2 regions of the Marinomonas posidonica IVIA-Po-181 genome follow, and region 1 is predicted to be linked to the other one. Evidence: predicted binding sites of a transcription regulator. Region 1 holds the regulator's gene; the other holds the start of a gene.
What was found. The regulator FNR, encoded in region 1, switches genes on or off when oxygen is low (the NO sensors DNR and NnrR bind a similar motif). The targets are predictions, from matches to a motif close to TTGATNTANATCAA.
Positions count from the first base shown of each region.

Region 2: a site for FNR is predicted at 5,605-5,618, ahead of MAR181_RS13615 (OmpW family outer membrane protein). Genes of this name have one in related genera too.

Region 1 covers NC_015559.1:1,866,678-1,877,601, forward strand. The annotation lists gene MAR181_RS08785 (CBS domain-containing protein) at 1-464, shown strand, start outside; gene tusA (sulfurtransferase TusA) at 510-743, opposite strand; gene MAR181_RS08795 (alpha/beta family hydrolase) at 777-1,373, opposite strand; gene hemN (oxygen-independent coproporphyrinogen III oxidase) at 1,511-2,881, shown strand; gene fnr (fumarate/nitrate reduction transcriptional regulator Fnr) at 2,904-3,665, shown strand; gene MAR181_RS08810 (adenine phosphoribosyltransferase) at 3,689-4,231, shown strand; gene MAR181_RS08815 (YfaZ family outer membrane protein) at 4,316-4,885, opposite strand; gene ttcA (tRNA 2-thiocytidine(32) synthetase TtcA) at 4,896-5,732, opposite strand; gene MAR181_RS08825 (SprT family zinc-dependent metalloprotease) at 5,835-6,371, opposite strand; gene MAR181_RS08830 (RecQ family ATP-dependent DNA helicase) at 6,395-8,143, opposite strand; gene MAR181_RS08835 (UPF0149 family protein) at 8,240-8,875, shown strand; gene MAR181_RS08840 (SpoIIE family protein phosphatase) at 8,889-10,031, opposite strand; gene MAR181_RS08845 (STAS domain-containing protein) at 10,040-10,342, opposite strand; gene MAR181_RS08850 (BolA family protein) at 10,367-10,672, opposite strand; gene MAR181_RS08855 (SbcC/MukB-like Walker B domain-containing protein) at 10,684-10,924, opposite strand, start outside.
Region 2 covers NC_015559.1:2,951,621-2,962,544, forward strand. The annotation lists gene MAR181_RS13580 (transglycosylase domain-containing protein) at 1-414, opposite strand, end outside; gene MAR181_RS13585 (Rieske (2Fe-2S) protein) at 759-1,085, shown strand; gene modA (molybdate ABC transporter substrate-binding protein) at 1,128-1,916, shown strand; gene modB (molybdate ABC transporter permease subunit) at 1,923-2,624, shown strand; gene modC (molybdenum ABC transporter ATP-binding protein) at 2,621-3,712, shown strand; gene MAR181_RS13605 (DUF2798 domain-containing protein) at 3,719-4,168, opposite strand; gene MAR181_RS13610 (MarR family winged helix-turn-helix transcriptional regulator) at 4,272-4,721, shown strand; gene MAR181_RS13615 (OmpW family outer membrane protein) at 4,910-5,521, opposite strand; gene MAR181_RS13620 (carboxylate/amino acid/amine transporter) at 5,860-6,747, shown strand; gene MAR181_RS13625 (YccT family protein) at 6,816-7,535, opposite strand; gene MAR181_RS13630 (GGDEF domain-containing protein) at 7,761-8,798, shown strand; gene MAR181_RS13635 (ATP-binding protein) at 8,850-10,655, opposite strand.

The sequences.
Region 1 (10,924 bases):
TAATAGAATCAAATGTTCGGGCCGATGAATTAGTGACTTTAATGCGCAAAGAGCATGTACGAATGAAGTTGGTTGTCGATTCAAACAATCATTTTATTGGTGTGATCAGTTTGGAAGACTTGTCTGAAGACGTGTTTATTCGCCAAGTGGCGGATGGTTATCAAAGATCTGAATTACTTGTAGCCGATTTAATGCGCCCAAAAGAAGTGCTTTTGGCTTTGTCCTACAAGTCTTTAAAGAATTCAGATATTGAGTCTCTTTTGTTTAGTCAGCGTAATAATCACTACCAACACTTGCTAGTCATTGACGAAGCAACTAAGGCGATTCGTGGATTGGTTTCATCTAATGATGTGGCTAGAGAATTAAGATTGGACATAGACGTGTCCTTCTCAAGTTTTCAACAGGTCTATAAAATCGCACTAGAAGAGGATAAAAAAGTGGCTCAAAAACTTAGAGTGGCTTAGTTTTTGAGGTTGCTTGCTCTTATATAAGGTGAGGCCTAATCATGATTAGGCCTCTTTCTTTTGAATCCAATAGTAATAGGTATCTTCTTCCTGAATCTGCTTCACTAAAGCGTGACCAAGAAATTGACAAAATTTTGGGATATCTCGAGTCGTTGACGGATCTGTTGCGGTGACTTTTAGTACCTCTTTTGCAGAGATCTCTCTCATTTTGGCGTGCAACATCATTACGGGTTCAGGGCACAATAATCCAGTCGCATCAAGCTCGGCTTGGTGTTCCATGTATATCCTCTATATAGAATTTGAACAATGAAATTAGGATGGCGACAGGATTAGCTTTTTCTGTAGCCATTCAGATGTAACCTGAGCAATCTCCTCGATCACTTCAGCTTGGTCCTTATTGTATTTCTTTAAAACTTTGAAGTCATGATCAGCGCCATTAACCCAATGAATTTCTACATTTTGGGGCAACTTTTGTTGGCTAACCCAATCCAAATTCCCCAATGGGTCTCGAGTTCCCTGAATAATCAAACATGGCTTTTCTAGGTTCTCTAAAAAAGACAAACGGTGCTTTTCTGGCTTTCTAGGTGGATAAAATGGAAAACCATAACACACAATCGCTTTAACCTGATCAAGTTTTGATAACTGGGTCGCAACACGCCCTCCCATTGATTTACCAGCTACCACACACGCCGTTTCATTCAATAGACAGTGTTCATATTCTACTACCAATCTCTTAAATTGAGTCGGCGGTCTTCGTTTGCCAGTGGCCTCTTGTTGTGTCATATAATCAAAGGTAACCGGGGTTACTTTTGTCGATGATGCATTCTGTAGAGACTGTTTAAGCTGAATCAAAAAGTCACTTAGATGCCCTGCTCCAGCACCGTGAGCCACATAAAAAGGTAGTGTCATAAGGTTTTAAATCTGTGGAAAATAAAGCTTATTATAAAGTTTTGTGTTGAGTTGGTCTAAGTTTATTGATCTGTGTCAGGCATCCACATCAAACGAAAGAGTAAACTTTCTATTAGAAATTTTAATAGGAACACATCATGATTTGGGATGACGCTTTAATTGCAAAGTATGACTTGTCCGGCCCTCGTTATACTTCTTACCCTACGGCACCACAATTTGATTCAAGCATCAATAAGATTGCCTTGATTGATCGAATGATGGCGCCATCCGATTTACCACTAAGCTTATATTTTCACATCCCTTTTTGTGCCAATCTTTGTTATTACTGTGCCTGCAATAAAATTGTGACAAAGCAATACCACAAGGCCACAGACTATGTTGAACTTCTTGGTGAGGAAATGCGCCTAAGAAGCCTAATGATGGACAATCAACGTCAGGTAACGCAATTACACTTTGGCGGTGGCACACCGACTTTTCTAAGCCAAGAGAACATTAAAACCTTGTTCGATTACATTCGTCAGCACTTTAATCTGATCAATGATGGCTCCCAAGATTACAGTATTGAAATTGATCCTAGGGAAATTGATCGTGAAAAATTAGCGCTGTTAGTGACGATGGGCATTAATCGGATTAGTTTGGGAATTCAGGACTTTGATGCAAAAGTTCAGCAGTCTATTCATCGTATCCAATCGATCGATCTGGTGACTAATTTGGTGAAGGAGGCTCGTGAACTCGGTATCCAATCCATTAACTTTGATTTAATTTATGGTTTACCATTTCAGTCTGAGACAGCATTTCGTAAAACCCTTGATGAAGTGATTAAACTATCGCCTGAGCGGATCTCTTTATTCAATTATGCTCACTTACCCGAACGTTTTCGGTCGCAAAAGCGCATTCCAGAAGAAAGTTTGCCTATCGCCAGTGAAAAGTTATCTATACTAAAAATGAGCATTCAATATTTGGTTGACGCAGGTTATGAATACATTGGTATGGACCATTTTGCCAAACCTGAGGATTCCCTTGCGCTGGCCCAAAAAACGGGTCATCTTCATCGTAACTTCCAAGGCTATACGACACATGCAGATACGGATCTGGTGGCATTTGGTGTCTCTGGTATCAGTAACCTGCATGGTGTTTATATGCAGAACCATGTAGATTTAACTGATTATAAAGGCAGTATAGAAAAGGGTCAGTTAGCCATTGCGAGAGGCTATATCAGCCATACAGATGACAAAATACGTCATGATGTCATTATGTCCTTAATATCCCAGTTTTCATTACACTTTGACAAGATTGAAAATCAATATAACATTAGATTTTCCGAATATTTCGAAAATGAACTTGAGAAGCTCCAACCTATGCTTAATGATGGCATGTTAGAGTTTATCGGTTCTCAAAAAAAGACAGGGATTCAAGTCACAGGGCGCGGCAGGTTGTTAATACGTGGCATTTGTATGGTTTTTGACAAATACCTTAATGGGACAATCAAATATTCTAAAGTTATCTAGATCAGGATTAGGGAGAATATACATGGCTATCACACACACGCAGCCAAGGTTCAGCAGTAAACTAACGTCTCAATGCCAAAATTGCAGTTTGAGTGCATTGTGTTTGCCCATCGCTTTAGCGGATGAAGACATCAACCGATTAGATCAAATTATTGAGCGAAAGAAACCTCTTAAAAAAGGCGAGTTCTTATTTAGGCAGGGTGATAGTTTTGATTCTTTATACGCCGTTCGCTCAGGCACGCTCAAAACCTATAACATCACCTCATTAGGTGAAGAGCAAATTACTGGATTTTATTGTCCGAGTGAATTGCTTGGTTTGAGTGGGATTGACTCAAGCACCTACCCTGTTTCTGCAAAAGCACTAGAAACAACGACGGTATGTGAAATACCATTTAGTCATTTGGAAGAACTATCTACACAAATCCCCTCACTTAAACATCAAATTTTCAAGATCATGAGTCGTAAGATCTCTGATGATCAGCAAATGATGGTTTTGCTAGGGAAAAAAAATGCAGATGAAAAAGTGGCCTCATTCCTACTTAACTTATCAAATCGCTTTAAACGTCGTGGTTACTCTGCTTCGTCTTTTCGATTGTCCATGTCTCGAGGTGAGATTGGTAATTACCTTGGTCTTGCGGTCGAAACTGTTAGTCGTGTCATCACACGTTTTCAAAAAAATGAATTGATTCATGTGGATGGTAAAGAGATTGAGATTGTTAATTTTGAAGAAATGCAAAAACTCGTTGGCGTGGCCAATGATTGTGATAAAATTGCACACTTTTGATTAATACAGAGGCAATTTTAGAGATGCTCTACGATGATTTTTATGTCAAATCACTCATTCAAACGGTAGAAGACTGGCCAAAGGAAGGTATTAGTTTTCGGGATATCACCCCGATTTTTAGTGACCCAAAAGGAATGAGGATGGTTGTGGATGCATACATTCATCGCTATATTGACTCTGATATCACTCACATTGCTTGCATTGATGCGCGTGGTTTTTTGATTGCGGCCGTTCTAGCGTATGAACTGCAAAAGCCGCTTATTCTAGTGCGTAAGAAAGGAAAATTACCAGGTAAGACAATTTCTCAGAAATACGCATTGGAATACGGCGAAGCGGAACTTGAAATTCAACAAGGCTCTGTGAAAGAAGGCGATCATGTTTTGCTTTTTGATGATCTCATTGCTACTGGTGGTACCTTATTTGCGGCGATAAAGCTCCTTACTCAGCAAGGTGCTGATATTAAAGAAGTCGCTGCCATTATTGATTTACCTGACTTAGGTGGTAGCCAAAAGTTGAGAGACAGTAATGTGCCTGTTTACAGTCTTTGTGCTTTTGACGGCGAATAATAAGTGATTCCATAAATAAAAAAGGTGACCTTATGGTCACCTTTTTTATTACAAGCGTTTAGTCTCTTTTGACATTAAGCTTTGTTAGAAATCAACCGTTGCACCAATAGATACGCCTTTGTTTGTTTCTTTACGAGATCCATTTTCATAGACAATGACAGTATTGCCATACTTCAAATAAGCGCGGGCGTTTCTCATGGTCATATATTCTAAGCGGAAATCATAAGTGTACATATGATTCAAGTTGGTAAAGGAAAGGACTTCTGGTGAATAATAAACAGAACCATAGAGGCTGATTCGATTCGCCTGTTGCAATGTATAGCGGTACCAGCCACCTAGGGTTAAGGCAAGAGAGAGTTCATCATCGTCATTTTCAAGCTCTGCATCTATTGCGTATAAACGCACTCCAATACCTATTTCTAGTGGTCCACCGCCACCTTCTGAATCTTGAACACTTAAGCCAAGATAACCAGTTGAAGTGGATTCATCTTTATCGTGAGATAGACCAGCGCCAATTCCAAAAGAGCCCATATCTAGGTTTACATTACCTTGAACCGTTTCGTTTGTTAAGTTGACTCCAGCCGTAGATGCTCCTGCAATAGTAGAACCCAAAAGGCCAAACGCTAAAAAAACGGTTTTAATATTCAAATTCATTTCTCAAATCCTATAGTGAAATAATGTTCAATCGATCAAAAGCTGATGGGGATTGCTTCAGCTCTTTAAAGTCAAAAAGTTCTGTGTCTGCTAAATGAGAAGGTACAACATTTTGCATCGCAGTGAACATAGTGTCCGTTCTGCCTGGATAGTCTTTTTCCCATTTTTGTAGCATGTCTTTAACTACTTGGCGTTGTAAGTTTTCCTGGGAACCGCATAAGTTACATGGAATGATTGGGTAGTTTTTCAATTCGGAAAAAGCCTCAATATCCTTTTCTTTGCAATATGCGAGAGGACGAATGACTACATGCTTGCCATCATCACTTAATAGTTTAGGTGGCATAGATTTGAGACGTCCACCAAAAAACATATTCAAAAATAATGTTTCTAGAATGTCATCACGATGATGCCCTAGTGCAATTTTTGTCGCACCAATCTCTTCTGCAAATCCATAAAGTGAACCCCGGCGTAGACGTGAGCAAAGTCCACAAGTGGTTTTACCATCTGGCACCACTTCCTTCACAATACTGTAAGTATCACGCTCCAATATATGAAAATCTACCCCCGTTTCTTTCAGGTAGGCTGGCAAAATATGTTCTGGGAAGCCGGGTTGTTTTTGGTCCAAATTCACCGCCACAATTGAAAAATCAATGGGGGCGCTGGCTTGTAAATTTCTTAAGATCTCCAACATAGTGTAAGAGTCTTTGCCGCCTGAAAGACAGACCATGACCTTATCGCCTTCTTCAATCATATTGAAATCCGCAATGGCTTGGCCCGTTTGTCTTCTCAAACGCTTTTGAAGCTTATTAAGCTCCAGTTTTTCTTTGGGACGATTTGTTAAATCCATTATTCACACACTAAAAATAAAACAAGATCATTTTACTATAAGCTCAGCAACATCGCATCAAAAATGAAATAGAAGCATAAAATGTGCATGAAAATCCATTATTTACATGTCGTTTGACGTGGCGCTTTCTGTCTGATGCATGTCTTTGATGAAGGTTAAACAGGAATGGCATTGCTTGCAAATGTATTCAACCCCCTTTTGGGCACGCGAATGACGCCGCTTGGTAAATTCATGCTGACGACAAGTACAAGCGTATAGGTAGCTGTTTTTGGTTGGGGGTAAGTCGAATGTGTGGGTTCGGTTAGGAGAAAGCTGATACACCTTTTTCATAACGGCTTGCCATTCTTTACCATGCGGGCGAACTGAAGTGCCGTAAATTTGATAGACGATAATATGTGCCACTTCATGAGGAACGACCGTGTTTAAAAATTCAACTGGGTCTTGTTGATACATAAAATGGTTAAATCTAAGTTCATTTTTCTGTAAATGAGCGGTGCCAGCGGCTCGCCCTTTTTGTTTGAAATTACAATGAGAAGGTTGGAATTTATGATTGAAAAACGTTTCAGCAAGCTCAAAGCAGAGCTCAACCTGGTGTTGCAGCTCAAGGATTTCTAAGTCTATGCTCGTATTGGTATTCATACAATCAAACATCAAGAAAGTGGTTAGTTAATGCTTTTTTCATGCAAAAGGCTTAAAAGAGAATCTGAGAACCGACTGACTTCGTCAATTGAAATACCCGACAAACGACTAAGTGAGGCAGCTGTTGTCGGTTTATGCTGACAGATTTTTCGTAATTGTCCATCTGTCATATTAATTTCTTGTTGGTTGTACAGCCAAGTTTTTACTTTGTGCCAATTAGCATGATCTTTCATCAATTCTTCTTCCGTCATCCTTGGGTAATAATGGTCGTTTGCTAGAATGACTTGACTTTGTCCCTTTAGTACTTGGCGGGCTTTTTCATTCAACTGGATAAGGAAAGAGTGGTTTCCTACTAGCTGAATGTATTCAAACGCCAAAAGGTGTCTAATAACGGTTTTCCATTGAGCTTCTGTTAGCTCCTTACCCTTTCCAAATAATGGCAATTTCTCAGCTTGAATGCTGGAGGTTGTTTTGGTTCTTTTGCCGAGCAAAATTTGAATGAGAGTAGAGAAAGCTTGAGTGCCTTTGGTGTAATAGATTAAGGACAAGAGTTTCTGGCTGGCAATAGTGGCATTATGTTCTGCCTGCTTACTAATACAGCGATCACAAATGCCACATGGTGTCGATATCTCATCAAAATGCGCCAATAAACTGAGTTTACGACATTGCCGATTTTCCAATATCTGAAATAAGCGCGTGAGTTTTGCTAATTCCACTCGCGCTTGCTCAGGCGTATCGCTCACCAGTTGTTGGGCTTTTAACATATCTTGCAACCCATACAAGAGCAGTGCTTTCGCTGGCTCATTATCACGACCTGCACGACCTATTTCCTGGTAATAGGCTTCAGGAGTGTTAGGAATATCCATATGAATCACGAAACGTATTTGAGGTAAATCAATTCCCATGCCGTATGCGGTTGTGGCGACCATAATGGTGCCTGTTTCTCGAGAGAATGTGGCATGGTTTCGTTGTTTGTCTTCATCTTTCATCGCAGCATGATAGGTTAAGCTATTGAAGCCTAGATGGCTTAGCCAAGCGCACAATTCTTCTGTTTTATTACGTGATCGGCAATAAATAATACCGGATTGACCAGAGACTTCATGATGAAGAAAATACAATATCTGTTGCTTGGCTTGTTTTTTCTGGGCAATTTGAATTTGGATGTTGGGTCGATCAATGCTGCCCTTAATCAAGTCCGCGTTTGGAATGCCTAATGAGGTTTGAATGCCTGCTAGAGTCTGTTTGTCAGCACTTCCTGTTAGCGCAATGATTGGAATAGTCGGAAAAGATTGCTTAACTTTCCCAAGTTGGCTGTATTCGGGGCGGAAATCCCCTCCCCATTGCGCAATGCAATGGGCTTCGTCAATGGCGAACAGAGCAATATCAACACTTTGCAAAAAGCCCATTACTGATGGTTGGATCAGCTTTTCAGGCGACAAATATAAAAATTCGATGCGATCATGGCGAATGGACCAAACTAAATCATCTTGCTCACCTGGATTTAAAGTGGAGTTGAGAAATTTGGCATGAATGTCTTTTGCATTCAATTGATCTACTTGCTGAGTCATTAGAGAGATCAGTGGACTGATAATCACAGCGACACCATGACGAATTAAACCGACTGATTGGTATATGAGCGATTTTCCACCACCGGTTGGTGCCGCAAGGACAACATCCTGCCCTGCTGATAAAGCGTCGATCGCTTCTTCTTGGAGAGGTCTATAATCTGAGTAACCTAAGCGCTTAAGAGCCTGTCGTTTTTTCAAAGTCATAAGACAATTATCTCTGATTTACGAGGCTTCTGCATCGATTTTTCTGGGTCTTTTCGCTAGAATCACAGTCTAAATTAACATTAGGAATTTAAATACATGGCACACCAACCTCTTGATGATCTGGAACTAGAAACATTAGAAGATTTTTTAGATTCAGACCAGGTTCACGAAGAATGTCAAAACTTTGTGATGGCTCATGGTTTTTTAACCGCTTTGGCCATTTGCCCTAAACCGATTTCCGTATCAGACTGGCTGCCTGTTGTATTTGAAGAAGCACCTAAGTATGAAAACGAAAAGCAAGAAAAGCAAATTACACAGTATCTGACTCGCTTATTCACCGATATTCAAAAAGAACTTGAATCTGAAGAGGGCTTCTTACTGCCTTGTGACATTGAAATGGGGACCTCCGCTGAGGAGCTAAGTGAGCTTCAAGAATGGGCGACCGGTTTCATGGAAGGTGTTTTCATGACGGAAGTTCAGTGGTTTGAATCTGAAAAAGAAGAGATTGTGGCCGAGTTACTTTTGCCAGTGATGGTGGCGTCTGATCTGTTTGATGATAAAGAAGTGCTCGAAATTCGTGCCAGTGACAAACTTACCGCGTCTTGCATCGCCCAAATTCCTGAAGTGGTAACGGACCTATTTTTGGTGCTTAGAACCGAACCAGAAAAGAAACCAATGCCTAAAAAAACGCCTAATAAAGGCAGTAATCATAAAAAGAAAAAAGCCAAATAAGTTATTTGGCTTTTTAATGTGTGCGCAGTGCAACTAGTGTGATGTCATCGAGTTGTACTGCGTCTCCTAAATACTCTTCTAATTCCTGCTCCGTTTTTGTTTGTGCGCTCATGAGATTTTCATCTGCATATGACATCTTAATGAGCGATTTCACCTGGTCTTCACCGTACATATTTCCTTCAGCATTTTTTAATTCCAGCACACCATCTGATAAAATAACTAAGGTGTCGCCCGTTTTTAAATGATCACGCTCTAAGCTTGAATCAAACTCATGAGTCGATTGTACCCCTAACGGCATATGACGAGATTGCAAACAATCCAATTTGCCTGACGAACGGCGAATCATGGCATCAGGCATACCACCGCCCCAATAACTGAAATGACCATCCGGTAACAACAAAATTAAATAACCTGCACAAAACATGTAATCAGGCAGAATACTGTTTAAGGTTTTATTAATTCTTATTGCTAACTCGCTTAGGCTTGTTAGGTCATCTACCGCATCGAAAAAGGTTTGCATGACGGGCAAGGCCCCAATCGATGCTGGTAAACCATGTCCGGTAAAATCGCCGACAAAAACCAATCTAGCACCATCTGCACGGGTTTTAACCAGAGCTAGATCACCATTAAAACTGGCAGCCGCAATACGTGTTATGACGACTTGGTCAGAGTTTTTCTCGCTTCTGGTCTGGATATGATCAAGCACCTGATGAGCCATTTCATGCTCGCGTTCAATCATGGTTTGAAAGAAAGTCAGTGCTTTATTTTTCTTATACATCTCTTTCACCAAAGCGACGTGACGCATATGGGTCTTAAGACGAATATTGAAAAGCATTTCATCAAATGGCTTTGGAAGGAAATCGTCCGCACCTGAATGGAAGCATCGATCCATTACTGAATCAGACGTATACGAGGCAAGAAAAAGCATAGGAACAAAACGTTTACCGCTTAGGTTCTTAAGTTTTTTCACCAAATCGAGACCATTACCACCTTTAATGATGACGTCCAATGTCACAATATCTGGCACAAAGTCTTTAAAGGCTTCAATGGCTTCATCGTATGAGGCCACCGTTTTAACATTAAGCCCTTCTCTTTCTGCGCAAAGTGTCAGGATGTCTCGGTAGACAGGCTCGCTATCTATGCATAATAATTTCATTCTTCTCTTTATATAATATTAAAGCGCTTATCAAAGCGAGAAATCATTAGGATGTTCTTGATAAAGGCATTTGCCCCTTTCAGATCAATTTCCTGTTCAGCAGGAATGGCATTGCGCATACTCAACAACATGCCCAGAGCCGCACTGTCCAAATACTCAACAGAAGACATATCAATAATGTAGCGATCAAATGTTTTGTCCAAGTCAGTATAAGCAGCTCGAAAGTCATTAAACAAGGAAAAATCGAAACTGCCCATTAAGCTGATAGTGACTGTGTTGCTTTTGTCATCATGGTTTACAGTAATACTCATACAGTTTGAGACAGGCTAACCAGCCTACTCTCCTCCGTGGCACTTAGGTGATAAAGGGGCGGATTGCTCACGATCCTGCCATTCATCCAATGTATAAAGATGCATAGCAAGAGCATGAATGTGCTGCATTTCTTCTTGTAAGCTGGCGTATATCAGCTGATGTCTTTGAACGAGTCTTTTGCCGATAAAATCATTTGAAATCATCACTAATTTAAAGTGAGATTCACTGCCAACTGGCACATTATGCATATGGCTTTCGTTTTCCAGTATCAGGTGATGAACATCAAGTGACTCTAGTAAACGTTGATGTATTTGCTGCTGAATTATCATGTTTCTCTCGATTAAGCGGATGTTAATAAACTTTCAGTTTGACCGTTCAATAACACTTGGCCTTTTTCTTTTGGATAAGCAACATCAATAGAGACAGCACCACCTTCTCGCCAAACGCTGATAATGGTATCCATGTTAGCCGCCATGACGGCTCGCTTATCATCAGGTGCCGCGGCGATTACTTGTAAGCCTATGTCTTTCATAAAGCCCATACAAGTGGATGTTTTTACCATATCAATCTTATTGAAGGCT
Region 2 (10,924 bases), 1.1 Mb from region 1:
TTCAGTATTACCACCATACAAAAAACCAATCCGCTGTGGCTCAATACGAGCTTCGTCTATGGCGTCACCATTCAGTGCATTAATTTGCAATACACCACGGTAAAAAGAAAAAATTCGGCGTTGGCTTTCATGGAAACCAAGGTGGTCAACATACGAACGTAAATGAGCGCTGAGTTTGGTACGACTTCGAGCCGCCCATCCTACCTTTTGGCTGTTGCGCCCAAATCGATAACCCGTTTCTTCTAAAAGGCGTTCCAGATCGGCCTTTTTCCAAGGTGCACCACTCTTGAGAATAATCGGCGCACTGTAAACTTCTGATGGGACTTGCCATTTCTGCCCTTCAAAGCGACTAACAACTTGCCCATTCAGCCACCAAACCCAGATTGAAAAAGGTACACTGGCAACCAGTGCCAATAGACATCCCCATTTAAACGCCGCTCGAAAAAAGCTCTTTAGTGTGGAAAGCTGTGTCGTTTTTTTACGTTTCGTCGATGACTTACGTATTGGTTTTTTTGAAGTGTTCTTGGCCATGGGAGGCAAGTATAGGGAGCAAAGCTTGAGCAAGCAACGCTGGAAAATAAACTAACTCAATTCTTGCATATTGACTCAATTAACTTACCGAATTAGAGTCTTCCTATGCGGAAAATTAATCGAGATAGCATTATCCCGCGTATTTTGTTTCAGTTGGTGATAAATTGAAGCCCAGCTTCCGTTTATTTTAGTCATTCTAATCATTATAAAAATAGTACGGTCATCACGTGTTTCAGAAGCATCTAATACCTAATGCGCAAGACCTACCTGAAGGAAAAGCGCTCACACTAAAAATTGAAGATTACGATTTTTTAGTCACCCGCCAAAAAGGCGAGATCGTGGCCTATGAGAATCGCTGTCCACATCAAAACAAGCCACTACACTGGTCAGAGCAAGAGGTTGTTGCCGATGAGGATTATTTAAAATGTCATCATCATGGCGCTCTTTTTTCACCGCTTGATGGCACTTGCGTCACAGGCCCTTGTCAAGGCAGTCATTTGAAAAAGGCCACTGTTGGCATTGAGCAAGGAAATTGCTATTTACTATTGGCTTAAGGATCCCTTAAGCCAATTACGCCACAGGGATTCCTAAGTTAGATGAACAAATACTCTATTATTACCATCAAGCGAGGATCCCCTGCTTTCAACGTCTGTGTCTTGCTTGCTTTCCTAGCACTTGCCTACCAGCCGTCCAATGTCAAAGCACAGACTCTCAAACTCGCTGTGGCATCGAATTTTATACATCCAATCAAGGTCATCGCTGAAGATTTCAAACAAGAAACAGGGCACAACCTAAGTATATCCTTTGGCTCATCAGGCAAATTATTCGCACAAATACAACACCATGCCCCATACGATGTGTTTCTTTCTGCCGATCTTCAAAAGCCACAAGTCTTACTTGATAAGGGCTTAGCACAAGCAGGCAGCTTAGCCATTTATGCCAAAGGCAAACTGGTTTTGTGGGCACCTTCTTCTCTAATTATAGACGAACTCGCTGAGGCATTAAAAAAGACGAAATACCTTGCCATAGCGAACCCTAAATTGGCACCATACGGTAAAGCTGCACAACAAAGCCTGCAGCATTTAGGCATCTGGTCATCGCTCGAAAACAAACTCATCACCGGAGAAAACATTGGTCAGACTTATCAATTTGTCCATTCTGGAAATGTGGAATACGGTTTAGTCGCTTTGTCACAAACGCTGAAAGACAATACACAAGCTCACATAGTGTCCATTCCGGCCACCTTCCATGACCCTATTCTTCAAGCTGGCGTGATCCTAACTCATTCAAACAAGATTGCTTTAGCGCATGAATTCATGGCGTTTTTACTACGCCCAGACACTCAAGCGAAACTGCAAACCTTCGGCTATGACACAGCTTATTAGCGCCTTATGATGAACCTCAGCCCAGCCGACCTAACTGCCATCTGGCTCACCTTAAAATTGGCCAGCTTAGTGACGTTACTCTTGCTGATATTTTGCACACCTATGGCTTGGTGGTTGGCACGGACACGATCTATTTTCAAAGCACCAATCAATGCCTTGATCACCATGCCGTTGGTATTACCACCGACCGTACTGGGCTTTTATTTACTTATCTTTCTAAGTCCAAACAGCACTCTCGGCAAAATTTTGTCCGATTTAGGCATCGCTTCCCTGCCATTTAGCTTTGCTGGTCTCGTGGTCGCATCTATGCTGTACTCCCTACCTTTTGTGATGCAACCATTACAAAACGCCTTTGCCAGCCTTGCGTCAAAACATCTAGACGCTGCTGCTACCCTTGGTGCTTCGCCATTGGATCGATTTTTTTCCATTGTTATGCCTTTGTCAAAATCAGGTTTTATCAGTGCCGCTGTATTGGGGTTTGCCCACACCGTCGGAGAGTTCGGCGTTGTATTGATGATTGGTGGCAACATTCCAGGTGAAACGAAAGTGATTTCTGTGCAAATTTATGACCATGTCGAAGCATTAGAATACGCGCAGGCACACACCTTATCCTTATTAATGATGGCCTTTGCTTTTATCGTCTTATGCTTGCTCTACCTTACTCAAAGAACCAAACATGAGAAGGATAAAAAAGGAGTTTGGTCATGATAAAGCAAGGCTTGAAGATACAGTTCAATCAAACAAAACCAACGCCTTCAGACTTTGCACTAGAATTGAATATTCAACTCGCCCCCTCTGGCGTTACTGCCCTGTTTGGGCCTTCTGGCTCAGGCAAAACAACATTATTACGCTGTATCGCGGGTCTCCAATCAAACATCCAAGGCTATTTGGAATTTGCCGGACAAATTTGGCAAGACAATCAAACCTTTTTAGCACCACACCAAAGGCCGATCGGTTTCGTATTTCAAGATACCAGCTTATTCCCTCATTTGACCGTTCAGCAAAATTTGGCCTTCGCCATCAAACGAGCTAAGCAGAAAAGACAGCGCTTTGTTTATCAAGATATTTTATCACTTATGAGTCTTGGGCCTTTACTAGAGCGTTACCCGAATCAAATATCTGGCGGGGAAGCACAGCGAGTTGCCATCGCCCGGGCCATGTTGTCACAACCTAGCATGCTATTGATGGATGAGCCTTTATCAGCATTGGACAATCGTCTAAAACAAGACATATTGCCTTACCTTGAAAAAGCCTGCCTAGCCACAGACATTCCAATTTTATACGTTAGTCATGCCTTAGATGAGGTCAGTCGATTGGCCAATAACATTGTGGTGATAGAACAAGGGAAACTGGTAGAAGCTGGCAAGGCATCGGATCTGCTTAGTCAGTTGGATTCTTCTTTTACCAATCATCAAGATGCCAGTGTATTGATCTCAGGAAAGGTCATCGAGCAAAATGCCGAATGGCAACTGTCGACTCTGAGTCTCGGTCATCAGCAGATTTTCTTTGCACAAGGAGACGAAGCGCTAGGGGAAACCGTCAGATTGAGAATTCAAGCCAGAGACGTCAGCCTGAGCTTAACCCATTCGGATCAATCCAGTATTCTGAATCGTCTCTTTGCTGTGATTGATGATCTACAACAAGAAACTAGCAACCCTAGTATGACCCAAGTAAGGCTTTTGGTTGATGACACCCCTATTGTTTCCAGAATTACCAGTTTTTCCGCTCAGCAATTGGGGCTAACTATTGGGATGCCAGTAATCGCTCAGATCAAGTCCGTTGCACTCTGTCGCTAAGCCCAATTAGACTTTTGCCCAAAAAGCCGCCAGACGGCGCTTAATTACCAAAGACATCACAATTGAAAAAACGATGCCCATTGGCAATGCTGTTAGAAGTGTCGCACTCCATTGTTTGATAAACGCCTCTAACGCAAGCAATCCGTGTACATTTAATGTGGTTACTATGGCCATAATGGATTCCATAATCAGCGCCATAATCAAACCAAACACGAGGTCTTGCTTCAGCTTAGATATATTTGGCAAAGCCCCATCCACCAAATGATGCACTAAATACGAAATCACCCCACCGATCGGTGCAATGCACAACACACACAAAGCAAATGATGATAACCAGGCCATCATGAAACCTTCGCCAAAACCCAGATTACGCCAGGTCATCACGAAAGTCAGCGTGCCACCCATGACCATAACAAGGCAGGCAATAATAGCAATTTTTTGAAGCATTTTTGACATAGGTATTCTCTCGGGGGAATTCTAGTTGTTTACCAACAAAAAGTAGTTGATAATGTCAATTATTATGCTATATGTTGACTTTGTCAACTATCTTGGAGTGTTTATGTCTCAACTCGAATCTAAGTTGCAACTGATGTTTATCCATACCATCAATGCCCTTCAACAATCTATGAAACAGACTATGAAGCATCATCAGCTCAAAATGACGCCTTTATCTTTCCTGATGCTCAAAACGGTCCATGACACAGCGGAATGTACAGCTCATTCAATTGCAGAGATTACCTACAAAGATAAAGGGCAAATCACTCGTTTATTAAAAGAAGTGATTGATCAAGGACTGATAGAAAGGCACCCCAACCCGAAAGATAAACGCAGCCAAATACTGACCTTAACGGAACAAGGTGAAACCGTTTTTACAACACTTCAGCAGGCGGACTATGCTGCGTTGAACGCTTTGAAAACGGGCTTAACAGAAGAGGAATTGAATGATTTTTTAATCATTGGTCAAAAAATGATTCACAATATCAATGAATTTAATGCTAAATGTGGTTGAAATCATGAGCAACATCGGCACTTTCCTGCGTCATCAAAGAAGCCCCAAATACTTGCCCAAATGACACCAGACTTTCCGCTAACCTACTGACTACTTAAACCGTAAATTGGCGCACATTATGGATCAGTATAAAGGCAAAATAAAAGCCCTTAGCAATATTGCTAAGGGCTTTTAAGACACTTCAACTACTAGAAAGTGTAACCAACACTGGCCATAAAAGTAATCGGGTCAATGTCAGCATCGATTGTACCAACTGCTGTCTCCACATCGGTATTAATGTCCATATACCAAACTGAAGCGTTAGCAAACCAATTCTCAGCAAAAGTGACATCAACACCAACCTGAGCGGCTAAACCTAAAGAGTTATCTAAACTCACATCCGTGCCTGCTAAATCACCTTTACCCTCTTCGTCAAAGAAGATCGTGTAGTTCAAACCTGCGCCAATATAAGGTCGAATCTGACTGTTTGCTTCACCAAAGTAATATTGCGCCATAAAAGAAGGTGGTAAATGAGAGACTTCAGCCACTTTACCAAGGTCACGTGTCGACACATCATGAGTAAATGGCGTTGCTGCTAACACTTCCAAACCTAACTTGTCTGACAACATGTAAGTCAGCGTCACCCCCACTTGGGTATCATTATTCAATTCCAATTCACCGCTGCCCACCACGTCGTCACTGCTTTCATTTGGTATCACAGTCGCCAGACCACCACGCACAAACCAGTCGCCAGCATCGTGCGCCAAAGCAAACGAAGAACACAATACAGAGGCTAAAACCAATGGATAGATCGCTTTCATAATCAACTCCTTTCTTATTGAACATAGTATTTAGATAGAACAAAGTGTTAGCCACTAAACTACTCGCTCAAAAAAAGAAAAAATTAATCTAGATCAAGGTTCTAGGCACCAAAGATAGACCATGACAAGCAATAAACTCCTATGTCAAAAAAAGCTCTATTGCCACAAATAATTCACAATAAGACAATTTTCATTAAACCAAACAAAAACTGACTAGCGGCATGGATATTGTCCAGAAAACCATCAGTAAACTTTTATAATTGAAAAAGTAAACAGCTTTCCCTCTTTAATAGAAGCCAGTAAACTTAGCGACAACTTCATTAACGGGATCTAAGTTCATGCCAATACTTCTCGCCGTGACCCTATTGTGGGCCTTTTCCTTTAGCTTGATTGGTGTTTATCTTGCTGGGCAAGTCGACGCTTGGTTTTCGGTACTCATGCGTGTTTCATTAGCCACTCTGGTGTTTTTACCTTTTCTAAAATTACGTCAAATAGAAGCTAAAATTGCCTTATTACTGATGATTTGCGGGGCATTACAGCTTGGTATCATGTATGGTTTTTATTACCAATCGTTCCTTTATTTGTCCGTACCTGAAGTCCTTCTCTTCACCGTTATGACCCCTTTGTATGTCACGCTATTGAATGACATTCTAGATCGTCGACTTAATGTGGGTTTTGCCATCAGCGCCTTATTGGCCATTCTGGGGGCCGTTGCTATTCGTTATCAAGGCGTTGACGATGGCTTCATCAAAGGCCTGTTGATTGTACAAGGCGCTAACCTTTGCTTTGCCGCAGGACAGGTGGGCTACAAACGTGTGATTGAGAAACAGCGCCCTGATTTGCCTCAAAGAACCGTTTTTGGCTGGTTTTTCATCGGTGCTCTGGCGGTTGTGATTCCATGTTATTTGGCCATGGGCAACCCAGAAAAACTCCCAACGACCACACTACAATGGGCCATTTTGACGTATCTTGGCATTGTCGCTTCTGGGCTGGGGTATTTTGCTTGGAATAAAGGAGCGACATTAGTCAACATAGGAACACTGGCCGTCGCCAACAATCTGTTGATTCCGGCCGGAATCTTAGTCAATGTGCTCTTTTGGAATCGTGATGCCGATATTATGCGATTGGCCATTGGTGGTGGCATCATACTATTGGCACTTTGGGTAAATGATAAATTTAATCAAAAAATTGCCGCAAGAGCCAACCGGTTAAGCGAATCACACTAGACAACTCAAACGTGCCAATACAGCAGGTTGACAGCACTTTGTATTGGCACGATTAAGTGGTACTTTTGTTATTCGTTCACCAACCAAACCTGAAAGGTTTTCTTCGTTCCATCGTCAGCCTTGTTGTACCACAACATCATCATTTCCAACTGTATATTTGACACATTGGCTTGGTATTGATCATCCGCAATCCAAATTCGCATGGCTTTTCGCGTCGCGGTATCAGATTTGTTGTACCAGAATTTCATCATCTCTAACGCTGGATCCGTCTCCATACGAACGGGGGCGGCACCCGGCCCCTTGCTCGCATCGTAAGCACTATTATTAAGTTGCTTCACTTCAACCAGATAATCACGCAAATTTTGCAAACCTGACTTTTCTTTCAACAACCTTTTTTGGTAGCTCACATCACGACCACTGGCTTCATCATGAAGCGTAAAAGTTGGCTCATCGGCATATTTTTCGGCTTGTCGAACCGATGATATATAAGGCGCTTTGAGCTGTAAGTAGGCACCTTGAGCCACTTCGACATCCATCACTATAGGCTCTGATTGAAACACTTCCGAATCGCCACCAGTGCGCAAAATTTTATTAAAACGCAACACAATTTGATGTTGTCCTGGTGTTAACGACACTTCAAAATCGTTACCAAACTGCTTTGCAGACTGTTGATCCACATACATTATTTCGAACCATTTAGGCACTTCTAAGGTTTCACCGTACGCCGACAAGGTGGTAAAAGTCGACATGATAAAACTTATGTAGGCTAGCCATTTTTTCTTCAGCATTTTCATTCCTTAGAGCGTAATTTCCAACAACGCTACCACACTCTAGCATTGACTCTCACATAGACTTCGTAAAACCTCTAAAGATTCGATTTTAAGCCTAATTTCATGCAATATCAGGCCTCTTGGCTTTTCCGTTCCATCCGTTAACAAATCACCTAAAGACACGCTCCTTCAGTCAGGTATGATGAGATAAATAATAGAGACTAGCCAAGACTAAAGCTCCCAATGCCAGACTTAAGCCAAACGAAGCTAAACCACAAACTGACCCTAAGAATCATCGAAATGACCTTGGTTACCTTGGTATTTTCGCTGTTAGCTCGTCCTATCTTGGCAGAGTTACACCCATATTATTTCTGGATTGCTATCTTTGATATCATAATCACAAGCAGCTTATATCTCGTAGTACGATCTAATAAATGGCCTAAATGGCACATTTCTCTGTCACTTATTTCTTCTCTGATTATTATTTTACCTATGCTGTCGATATCTGGCGGTGTTAACAGTCAAGTTGCCTTCTTCCTGCCTTTATACCCTATAGTAGGCGCTTTAATAGGGGGACGACTTGAATCACGCTTAATGAGTCTGTTCTTAATTGTCGCCGTTCTTTTCGCCACCATTTTTAATCATTCCATTATCAATGTGTCAGGAGAGTATTACGCCGATAATACTTCTTATCTAAGAGGGTTTTGGTTAATCCTCGCGATTATGTTCAGTGCCATTTTTGGGCAGTTCTTCCTCAACCGCTACACCGAACTAACAAAAAAATTAACAGCAGAAAATTTGCAAGACCCGCTCACAGAATTGCTCAATCGTCGAGGTTTGAACTTGCATTTTTCCCTGGAATTAGAACAAGCAAAAGAAACAAAATCGCCATTTTGCCTGATGCTAATTGATATCGATTACTTCAAAAAAATCAACGATCAATATGGACACGATGTAGGAGATACTTGTCTTATCGAGGTCGCAGATCGACTGAATAAAGGTATCCAATCACATCATTATTTAGCACGTTTTGGAGGTGAAGAATTCATCATCGTCTTACCCAACACCCATCTACTGGAAGCGGAAAAAATTGCCGAACAACTAAGACAGACGATCGAAGACAGTCACTTTAGCCATTTAAAATTACCAATAACCATTACCTTAGGCATTGCAAGGCTACACGGGGAAAGAGACAACGCTTTAAAAATCATTAAGCGGGCTGATAAAGCACTGTATCGAGGCAAAGAAAAAGGTCGTAACCGTATTGAATTAGAAAACTAAGACCTCTCTCAAGAAAACATCGCTTGGGAAGGTAGAGCACATCAAACTAACCTAATCCCTGCGTCCCATACAAATACTGTTAATAATGCTTTCAAGATCTTCGAATAAAAACGGTTTGCTTAAAAAAGCATTCATCCCTGACTGTAAACATTTACGCTTTATGTCTTCCTCAACATGAGCGGTCAAGGCGACGATTGGGGTTTCAGCTAATTGCTGGTCTGCTTCAATCTGACGAATCGCTCGAGTTGCCAAAAAGCCATCCATTTCAGGCATATTACAATCCATGAAAATAACGTCATATACCTGCGCCTGTCGAAATCGCTCTTTAGCAATCAAACCATTTTCGGCTAAATCAACACGGCACCCTAATTTCAGCAAAAACTGTTCACAGACGATTTGGTTCACCTTATTATCTTCGACCAATAAAATACGCAATGATTGAGTGGTTTCAGGGGAATTTTCAGATGTTTGACTAAGATGATCTATTCGCTCCACACGGTCACTTTCGGTCCGTTCAAAAGGTAAAGCGACAGTAAAAACAGTCCCCCTCCCAACTTCGCTCTGCAAAGATATCTGCCCGCCCAATAGTGCCACAATGCGCTGAGTAATACTCAAACCGAGACCGGTTCCGCGAATGTTAGGATTAAATTGATTAACTTGGTAAAACTGGTCAAAGATTCGCTGTTGATCTTCTGGAGCAATACCAATTCCTGTGTCCTTCACCGCAAAAGACACAATGTATTCATTCGCTTCCTCTCGTGTTTTCTCACCGCTCACTTGGATGGCAATCTCTCCTTCATGAGTAAATTTAAAGGCATTACCAACCAAGTTATAAAGAATTTGATGGAGGCGATGAGGGTCACCTAAAACAGACTCTGGTACATTATTAAAATGACAGTAGAGCTGTATGCCCTTCTTTTCAGACTGAGTGGACAACAGTTGAACCACATCATTAACAACATCCTGTGGACTAAAGGGTATTTTTTCCAAGCTCAACTGTTGAGCATTAATTTTTGAGTAGTCTAAGATGTTGTTAATAATATGCATCAAAGTGCTACCCGCATTATTAATGACGCTTACTTGTTGTCGTTGTTGATCACTCAAATCTCCCATTGAAAGCAGTTGTGCCATCCCCAGCACGCCGTTCAAAGGTGTGCGTATTTCATGGGTCATCGCCGCGAGAAAATCTGCTTTAGCTTGACCGGCTACTTCAGCCGCTTCTTTTGCTGCCGACAACTCTTCTGCTTGTTCTGACAGTTTCAAATTATCATTGAGTGCTTGCCAGTAACTAACATTAAGCTGTTTCCCTGTCAGATAAATAAAAAAACCGTAACCAATGATCAGCCCCATAACAATCCAGTTACCTGGCCCTTCTAAAAATGCCGCCGCCGCAAATGCAAAAGGCAGCCCAATAAGCAAACAATAATTGCGCAGCATCTTATGGGATAAAGCCAATATGGTTACCCCACCAATACTAATACCCGCTGCCGACATCACATTTACGGTTACCGATATATCAATCAGAGGGTTAACATAAAACAACCATGCGGAGCCACTCACCCACACAATAGCAGAAGCATTATAAACAAACGCGTAACGTGAAAAGTAAGCAGGAATCTGAAGCGTTTTACTGGCAAAAACCTGATAGTAGAGATAAAAGCGAGCAGCTTGCAATAGGATAAAACAAACAGAAAAAGCGCTTATCACGGCCAAATGCTCACGAGCCGTCGCAGAACTAAATACCGCGGCCCAAAATGCCAACAAATAAAATAAGCCGCCATATCGAGAGCGTCGAGCCAAATCCTTTAGGCTAATTTCACTGACTTGTTTATCACCAAGAGTGTAACGTGACTTCATTAAGACCTTTCTCAGATGGATTGAGGGTAAATATAGTCATCATAGAGATTAAGTTCATTTTGTAACCATAACACCGAAAAAAGACCAAAATACATAATCTCAACAATATAAAACAATCCACTACAGCTTTCCCTTAACCATTAACACTGAGCTTTGATGATAAAGATCAAAACGATGAGACATAGATTCAATAAACAACAAACCTCAAGCCTTAGGGAAGATGTGAACAAGTCCACTGACTACGGAGCTCCTCGGCAACCGCTCCTGCG